DNA from 4 places in the Luteipulveratus halotolerans genome. Region 2 is predicted to be linked to each of the others. Evidence: riboswitches for the same ligand, from Rfam matches in the RefSeq annotation. Region 2 holds a riboswitch; each other region holds the start of a gene.
What was found. Region 2 has a riboswitch for S-adenosylmethionine ahead of VV01_RS24915 (putative leader peptide). Riboswitches for the same ligand answer to the same signal wherever they lie in the genome.
Positions count from the first base shown of each region.

Region 1: another riboswitch for S-adenosylmethionine. It lies ahead of VV01_RS06410 (bifunctional o-acetylhomoserine/o-acetylserine sulfhydrylase); the one in region 2 lies ahead of VV01_RS24915 (putative leader peptide).
Region 3: another riboswitch for S-adenosylmethionine. It lies ahead of VV01_RS13630 (amino acid ABC transporter permease); the one in region 2 lies ahead of VV01_RS24915 (putative leader peptide).
Region 4: another riboswitch for S-adenosylmethionine. It lies ahead of VV01_RS02770 (MetQ/NlpA family ABC transporter substrate-binding protein); the one in region 2 lies ahead of VV01_RS24915 (putative leader peptide).

Region 1 is NZ_LAIR01000002.1:1,229,497-1,231,689, reverse strand. It holds gene VV01_RS06410 (bifunctional o-acetylhomoserine/o-acetylserine sulfhydrylase) at 1-942, opposite strand, end outside; SAM riboswitch class IV at 1,012-1,128, opposite strand; gene VV01_RS06405 (DUF445 domain-containing protein) at 1,193-2,193, opposite strand, start outside.
Region 2 is NZ_LAIR01000002.1:2,082,576-2,084,768, forward strand. It holds gene VV01_RS10520 (glycoside hydrolase family 3 protein) at 1-628, shown strand, start outside; SAM riboswitch class IV at 720-834, shown strand; gene VV01_RS24915 (putative leader peptide) at 862-948, shown strand; gene VV01_RS10525 (ABC transporter substrate-binding protein) at 1,048-2,022, shown strand; gene VV01_RS22810 (GNAT family N-acetyltransferase) at 2,024-2,193, shown strand, end outside.
Region 3 is NZ_LAIR01000002.1:2,711,236-2,713,428, reverse strand. It holds gene VV01_RS13635 (amino acid ABC transporter ATP-binding protein) at 1-442, opposite strand, end outside; gene VV01_RS13630 (amino acid ABC transporter permease) at 439-1,416, opposite strand; SAM riboswitch class IV at 1,640-1,751, opposite strand; gene greA (transcription elongation factor GreA) at 1,873-2,193, opposite strand, start outside.
Region 4 is NZ_LAIR01000002.1:477,548-479,740, reverse strand. It holds gene VV01_RS23770 (NAD-dependent epimerase/dehydratase family protein) at 1-908, opposite strand, end outside; SAM riboswitch class IV at 1,072-1,183, shown strand; gene VV01_RS02770 (MetQ/NlpA family ABC transporter substrate-binding protein) at 1,379-2,193, shown strand, end outside.

The sequences.
Region 1 (2,193 bases), 850 kb from region 2:
GGCGTTCTCGATGTGGCGCTCGACCCGCAGGCTGAGCGTCTCCAGCCCCTGCGCGATCAGGAAGGCGTCGAACGGTGACGTCGCCGGCCCGAGGTCGCGCAGCAGCTGGACGCGCGCCTTGAGGATGTAGGCGAGGTTGGCCCCGAGGTCGCTGCCCACGCCGAGGTCGCGCGCATAGACCAGGCCGTGATAGCTCTCCTCCGGCGTGTTGAACCCCGGGAACTTCTCGGGGTTCTTGGCGTAGTCGAACGTGCCGCCGTCGACGATGACACCGGCGATCGTGGTGCCGTGGCCGCCGAGGTACTTCGTCGCCGAGTGCACGACGACGTCTGCGCCGTGCTCGAGCGGACGCAGGAGGTAGGGCGTCGCGATGGTGTTGTCGACCACGAGCGGTACGCCGACCTCGTGCGCGACCGCGGCCACGGCCTCGATGTCGAGGACCTCACTCTTGGGGTTGGAGATGGTCTCGCCGAAGAACACCTTGGTGTTGTCCTTGACCGCCGCACGCCACGACTCGGGGTCGCGGGTGTCCTCGACGAAGGTCACCTGGATGCCGAGCTTGGGCAGTGTGTGCTTCAGCAGGTTGAACGTGCCGCCGTACAGCGAGGGGCTGGCGACGACGTGGTCGCCGGCCTCGGCGACGTTGAGGATCGCGATCGTCTCTGCGGCCTGACCGGAGCCGAGCAGCAGCGCGCCGACACCACCCTCAAGGCTGGCGATGCGCTGCTCGACCGCGTCCTGGGTGGGGTTCATCAACCGCGAGTAGATGTTGCCGAACTCCTTGAGCCCGAACAGGTTCGCGGCGTGCTCGGCGTCGTTGAAGACGTACGACGTCGTCTGGTAGATCGGCAACGCCCGGGCACCCGTGGTCGGGTCCGGGGTCTGACCGGCGTGGATCTGGCGGGTCTCGAAGGACCAGCTGGGGGTGGCGTCGTCAGTCATCGATGCACTCCTCGTCGACGGTTCGCACCGCCGACGGCACCGGCGGTGCTGCGGAAGCAGGACGTCTGCTGCCCGCGCTTGCCGTCGGGCCTGTTGCCCGCACGGCCAGGTCCTCACCCGGGGCACCCCACCGCGGAGGAGGGTTGCCGGCCAGCGAGCCGGGGCTTGACGCTGGCGCTCTTGACCTGCGGTGAGACTAGCGCGAGGAGGCGCCGTCGTACATCACCGTTTCTTATGATGAACCAAACAATCAGGGCAGCTGCGAGAGCGCGTGGATGAGCAGGCCGACCAGGCCACCGACCACAGTGCCGTTGATGCGGATGAACTGCAGGTCACGACCGACCTGCAGCTCGATGCGCCGTGCCGCCTCGTCGCCGTCCCAGCGTGCGACGGTCTGGGAGATCAGCGTCGAGATCTCACGCCCGTACGTCGTCACGACATAGCCCGCCACGTCGTGGAGGCGTCGGTCGACTGCGCCACGCAGCTGGTCGTCGGCCACCAGACGGCGCCCCGCGTCGGCCAGCAGCGCGCTCATCCGCGCACGCAGCGGACCGTCCTCGTCGGCCAGAGCCTCCACGAGGGTGTGCTGCACCGAGCCCCACACCGAGACCATGCCGTCGGCCACACCGGGGTGGGTGAGGAAGCGTTCCTTGAGTGCCTCGGCCCTCGCCTGCGTCTGCGGGTCGTGCTGCAGGTCGCGCGCGAGACCCGCGAGGAGATCGTCGAGGGCGTGCCGCGCCGGGTGCTCGGCGTTGTCGCGCACGTCGCCCAGCCAGCTCATGATCTCGGCGTAGAGGCGATCCGTCACCGTCTCGTCGAGCCACCGCGGTGACCACCAGGGCGCGCGGGCGCCGATGATCGAGGCGATGGTGGCCTTGTTGTCCCGGGCCCAGTCGTGGACCTGGCCGATGCCCAGGTCGACCAGGCCCTGGTGAGAGCGGTCCTGCAGCACACCGTCGAGCAGGTGTCCGGCGATCTCGCTGATGGGCTCCTGGGCCAGACGCGGGAGGAAGAACCCCTCGAGCAGCGTGCGCACCTCGGCGTCCTGGACCGACGAGACGGCCCGGCTCAGGGCCGGCGCCGCCTCTCGTACGACGGTCGCAGCATGCTCGGGGTCGGACACCCAGCGGCCGAGGCGCAGCGGGATCTGCGCCTGCGCGAGTCGCTCCTGGACGATGTCGGCGGTGAGGAAGTTCTCGGTGACGAAGTCCTCGAGGCTCTCGCCGAGCGCGTCCTTCTTCTTGGGAATGA
Region 2 (2,193 bases):
CGAGGGCGACGACGAGGCGACGTTCGGTGCGGCACTCGACGCCGTCGTCCGAGCTGTCCACGACGGTGTGCTCGACGTGGCGCGGTTGCGCGAGGCCGCCGGTCGGGTCGACGCTCTCGAGCGCTGGTGCGCCGACCGACGGCACGGTGAGGTCCCCCAGCCCGACCAGGACGTCGACGACGAGGCCGCCCGCCGGAGCCTGCACACCACCGGAGACGTCGCCGGCGCTCTCTCCGGCACGGTCGAGATCGTCGACATCCGGCGGCGCCGCAACATCGCGAGCGGCGGCAACGCCGCTCTCATCGCCCAGGCGTTGGCGCAGCGGCTGCCCGGCAGCCGCGTCGTCGCCGGCTTCGCTCCCGGTCGCGCGGTCGAGGGCCGAGCCGACGGCGCCGTCGATCCGTCGACGCAGCTGCAGGCCGGCCGGGCGGACGTCATCATCACCGGCACGCCCACGCTCGACGAGGTCGAGCAGCGCGCGCTGCGACAGCTCCTCGCCGCATCTCCTGGTGCGGTCGTGGTCTGCACCGGACTCGCCGACGACGAGGTGCTGCGCGCCGACCGTGTCGTCCGGACCTTCGGCGACTCGTGGCCCACCGCCCGGGCTGTCGCCGATCTGCTCACATAACAAGGTGTACTACTTAATCTCATCTTGCGTTATGAGACGATGCTTCCTCGTTGTTGCTCGCCGGGCCTGACGAGCCCTAGCGTCAGCACCAGGTCTTGAGCTCCAGCGCACAGCCCCGGCTTGCTGGACAGCAACCCTCCTTTCGCGGCGGGGTGCTCCGGGTGACGACCAGGCAGCAGCCGACCGGCTGCTCGCAAGCGCGGACCTCGGGTCCTTCGACCAGGAGCACCACGATGGGGACCAGCCGGCTCGTCCGACCGTCCCGGCTTCACCGCCGGCGTCACGTCGACCTGCTGCGCGTCGCGTCCTCGCAGTGTTGACCCGGACCGCCGACACCTCCTGAGCTGATCGGCCGCCGTACCTCGCGGGGTTTCTCCGCCCCGAAGACCCGAAACCGCTTTGACCTCAAGGACATTCGCATGCCCTCCATCACTCGAACGACGCCTGCGTGGCTGCCCCTGATCGCCGTCGCACTGCTCGCGACCTCGTGCAGCGACCCCTCCAGCGCCGCCCCTCGCGACGACGCCAGCACGGCGAAGATCAACACCTCTCCTGACCAGCATCGCGTCGCGGTGAGCAAGGACGCACGGGCCGCCTCCTTGCTGCCCGCACGTATCCGCGACAAGGGGACCATCACCATCGCCGACAGCGCCGGTGCGAGCGGCACCCCGCCGCTGGCGTTCACCGCCGATGACAACAAGACCCCCATCGGCGTCGAGGTCGACATCGCCCACCTCCTCGCGGCCAAGCTGGGCGTCCGTCTCGACCTGCGTACGACCTCCTGGGAGAACCTGTTCCTCGGCGCCGACTCCGGGGCGTACGACGTCGTCGTCTCCAACGTGACGGTGACCGAAGAGCGCAAGGAGAAGTACGACTTCGCCACCTACCGCAAGGACGACCTCGCCTTCGAGGCGACTCAGGGCGGCAGCTGGAAGGTCAAGAGCGGCAAGGACATCCAGGGCAAGACGATCGCGGTGAGCAGCGGCACCAACCAGGAGAAGATCCTGCTCGACTGGAACAAGGCCAACATCGCAGCCGGCCTCAAGCCCGCCAAGATCGTCTACTACCAGAGCGCGAGCGACTACTACCTCGCCCTGAGCTCGGGTCGCATCGACGCCTACCTCGGACCCAACCCCACCGCCGCCTATCACGTCGCGACCGGCGGCAAGACCGAGATCATCGGCCGGTTCTCGGGTGGCGGCGCGACGGTGCAGGGCCTCATCGCCGCGCTCAGCAAGAAGAACTCCGGACTCGCCCAACCCCTTGCCGCTGCGCTGAACTCGGCGATCGCCGACGGCTCGTACGCCAAGGTCCTGAGCCGTTGGGACCTCAGCAACGAGGCCGTCCCCACCTCGCAGATCAACCCTCCGGGCCTGCCCAAGGAGGCGAGCTGACATGCCCACCTTCCTCGTCCTGGACGACACGGCGCACGCGCCCGAGATCGGCGCCGTCGCGACGTACGTGCAGCGTCGGCTGCAGTCGCTCGGCCACCGGGTCGACGTCGCCTCGCGCACACCTCAACCGACGGCCGCCGACGCGGTCGTCGTCGCGAGCGACGCGGTCGG
Region 3 (2,193 bases), 630 kb from region 2:
CCGACAGGCCGACTCGGGCGAGCAGCCGCTCTGCCAGCGCCTCGACCTCGGCACGCTTGCGCCCTTGCGCGGACACGGGGGCCTCGGCGACGTTCTGCAGCACCGTGAGGTGCGGGAACAGGTTGAAGTCCTGGAAGACGAACCCGATCCGCGAACGCTGACGCAGCACGTCCCGCTCACGCAGCTCGTGCAACCGATCGCCTTGACGGCGATAGCCGATGAGGTCGCCGTCGACGTGGATCTGTCCTCGGTCGACCTTCTCGAGATGATTGATCGTGCGCAGCAGGGTCGACTTCCCCGAGCCGGACGGACCGAGCACGACGGTGACGCTGCCCTGCTCGACGCTCAGCGAGATGTCGCGAAGGACGACATGGTCACCGAAGGACTTGGTGACGTGGTCGACGTCGACGACCGGCCGGCGTACGGCCTCGGCGGCGCTCATCGGGTCACCTCGCCACGTGCGGCGGCGGCATCAGTGCGGCAGGCCGAGATGCGAGAACGTAAGCGCTGCAACGGTGTTGGCGGTACGACTCGGGTGCTGCCCTTGGCGTAGTGCCGCTCCAGGTAGTACTGCCCGATGGACAACGCGGTCGTGAGGACGACGTACCAGATGGTGGCGACGATGAGCAGGGGTACGACGCGCGAGGTCCGTCCGTAGATCACCTGCACCTGGTAGAAGAGCTCGGGGATCGCCAGCACCGACACGATCGAGGTGCCCTTGAAGAGGCTGATCACCTCGTTGGTGGCGTTGGGCAGGATCGAGCGCATCGCCTGCGGGAGCACGATCTTGAAGAACTGCCTGCGGCGCGGAATCCCCAGTGCCGCAGCGGCTTCCAGCTGTCCGGGGTCGACGGAGGCGATGCCGCCCCGGATGATCTCGGCCGCGTACGCCGCCTGGTGCAGGGCGAGGCCGAGCACCGCTGCGCCCATCGCCCCGATGACGTTGCTGGTGCTGAAGGTGAACAGCTCCGGTCCGAACGGCACGCCGATGCTGAGCTGCTTGTAGAGGTAGGCGATGTTGAACCAGAACAGCAGCTGCACGATCAGCGGGATCGAGCGGAACGCCCAGACGTAGGTCCAGGCGACCCCTTGCAGGAACGCGCTGCCCGACAGCCGCATCGCCGCGAGCACGACGCCGAGGGCGAAGCCGAGCACGGTGCCGAGCACGGTCAGCTGGATCGTGGTGAGCAGCGCACGCAGGATCGTGGTGGTGAACAGGTAGTCCCCGACGGTCGACCACTCCCAGGCGGGGTTGGTCACCAGGCCGTTGACCAGCTGCGCGAGCAGGACGACGACGAGCGCGGTGCCGACCCAGCGCCAGGGCCGACGGCGGGGCACGACCTGCAGGGCCGGGCGGGCGTCGGGTGCGGGTGGGTCGAGCGTGGCGGGTGCGGGCAGCGTCGATGACGTGGACATGGCTGTCTCCCAGGGGTCGGTCCGGTGAGGCGGAGCGAGAGGTGGGTGCGTGGGCGGGCGGAGGCCCGAGGTGAAGGCGTGCGGTCAGCAGGACCCGGCGCAGACGCGCATCAGGTCGATGTGCAGGCGGTACGCCGCCCGGTGGGCGTGCGCCGCGAAGAGACGTGAGCCGTGGTGAGCGGTCATCGTCGAGCTCCCTCGGTGAGGAGGACCCTCGGGGGAGAGTCCGCGCTTGCGCCGACCGGATGGTCGGGCCAGGTCGTCACCCGGAGCACCCCACCGCGGTGGAGGGTTGCTGTCCAGCAAGCCGGGGCTGTGCGCTGGAGCTCAAGACCTAAGTGAAAGTTATGCAATGCATAAGAGTCAGGCAAGTTGGCGTCTCGGGTGACGAGACGCAACGCAGAAGGCCCGGTCCCGCGAGGTGCGGGACCGGGCCTTCGAGTCGTGCTGGGGGCCTCAGGCGGCGTACGGCGTGGCCGCGATGACCTTGACCGCGATGGTCTTGCCGTTGGGCGCCTCGTAGGAGGTCTCGTCGCCGACCTTCTTGCCGTTGATGGCGGCGCCGAGGGGCGACTTCTCGCTGTAGACGTCGAGGTCGGAGTCGCCGGCGATCTCCCGGCTGCCGAGCAGGAACTTCTCCTCGCCGCCGAACATCTCGACGGTCACGACCATGCCGGGCTCGACGATGCCGTCGTCCTTGGGGGCCTGGCCGACGGTGGCGTTGCGCAGCAGCTCGGTGAGCTGGCGGATGCGGGCCTCCATCTTGCCCTGCTCCTC
Region 4 (2,193 bases), 1.6 Mb from region 2:
TGCCGCCGACGCTCCCCCGCCTGCCCGATGCCCCACCCTCGTGGTGGCCGTCGTCCGACCCGTGACCGACGCGTGGCCGGCCGCTCACCGCTCGCCTCGGGCTCGCCGTCGGCGTGACCATGCTCGTCTGCTTCGCGACCGGGCTGATCAGCCAATACCACGCGCATCCGTGGGGGTGGCTGCCTCCGCCGGCCTCGCCGGCGTGGGGATACCGCCTCACCCAGGGCGTCCACGTGATCACCGGCATCGCGGCGATCCCGCTGCTGCTGGCCAAGCTGTGGTCCGTGCAGCACCGGCTGCGCCAGTGGCCACCGGTGCGTTCGCTCGTGCACGGCGCCGAGCGTGCGGCGGTCGGGCTGCTCGTCGCCGCAGCGCTGCTCGAGCTGGTCACGGGCTTCCTCAACGTCCTGCAGTACTACCCGTGGCCCTGGGACTTCGTCGCCGTCCACTTCGCGACGGCCTGGTTGCTGGTCGGCGCGCTGCTGGTGCACGTGGCGGCCCAGCTGCCCGCGATCCAGGAGGGGCTGCGCACCCGGCTCTCGTGGTCGCCCGCGAGTGACGCCGTGCTGAGGGCAACGGCCGCGCCCTTCTCCGTAGACGACCATCGAGCTCGCGAGCACCAGCCTGCGCACGCCACGGCGTGCCATCGCTGCCAGCAGCGTGGTCGTGCCGACGTCGTTGTGCGAGGCGTACGCCGGCAGGTCCGCCACGTCGACGCCGCGCCCGACCTTGGCCGCCAGGTGCGCGACGACGTCGACGCGGTGCACCGCGCGCTCGGCCACGTCCGGGTCGCGTACGTCATCACCGTCGACCAGGTCGAGCCGGGTCACGTCGTGACCGGCTGCCGTCGCAGCGTCCACGACGTGCCGTCCGATGAACCCGGCGCCGCCGGTCACGAGCAGTCTCATGTACTCACGCTAGGCGCGAGACCTGTTGGGACACAGCGGGATCGGCCCCGTCAGGCGATCGTTCCGCACTTCGTCACATCCGGTCCCGACGTGACCCACGTCATAATCCCGTGTTGGGTTACCCATTTGACTTCCCGCTGAACGCGTTCTTACCGTAGGCCCAGGTCATGAGACCCAGCGACAAGCCCTGGCTTGCTGGGCGGCAACCCTCACGGACGTGGCGGGGTGCTCCAGGTGACGACCGGGCGCGACCAACCCTCGCGCAAGCACTCCACTCCCGTAGTGGCCGACCTTCGAGGACGCCCATGCACCACCACACGCACCACTCGGCACCGACGACCACCCGTCGTTGCTGCTGTCCGCGCTGCCGCTGACAGGCGCGCCGCACAGCCCTCACGCACCCACCGCAGCAACCCCGCAGGGGTCGGCTGACCCTGCCGTCCTCCCTGCCCGCACCGAAAGGAACCACCATGTCCGAGACCCCGAAAACCCCTGAGAATGTTGACGGTTCGACGCCCGCGCTGCCCGACAAGCCCGGCCGCGGCAAGGGCGCTCTGTTCGGCGCTGCAGCCGCCGGCGTCGTCGTCCTCGTCGCCGCCGGCTTCGCGATCAAGGCCGTCGCGTCCGACGACGACGAGGGCGGCACGCAGACCGTCAGCATCGGGACGACCGAGGCGAGCGCGCCCTACTGGAAGCCGCTGCAGGACCTCGCCGCCAAGCAGGGCATCACCATCAAGGTGGTCAACTTCGGTGACTACACGCAGGCCAACCCCGCCCTCGCGCAGAAGCAGACCGACCTCAACCTGTTCCAGCACCTGCAGTTCCTCGCGACGTACGACGTCGAGGCGGACCAGGACCTGACGCCGATCGGCTCGACGGTCGTCGTACCGCTGGGTGTCTACTCCAAGAAGCACACGGCGCTCAACCAGATCCCCCAGGGCGGCAAGGTCGCGATCCCCAACGACCCGACCAACCAGGCGCGGGCGCTGCTCGTGCTGCAGCAGGCCGGCCTGCTCAAGCTCAAGGGCGGCGGCAACACGCTGTCGACCCCCAAGGACATCGACACCGGCGCCTCCAAGGTCACCGTCGCCCCGGTCGACGCCGCGCAGACCGTGGCCTCGCTGCCGTCTGTCGACGCGTCGGTGATCAACAACAACTTCGCCCTCGACGCCAAGCTCGACCCGAAGAAGGCGCTGTTCAACGACGACCCGAAGCGCCCGGAGGCCGAGCCCTACATCAACGCGTTCGTCGCGCGCGCCGAGGACAAGGACAACCCGACCTACCT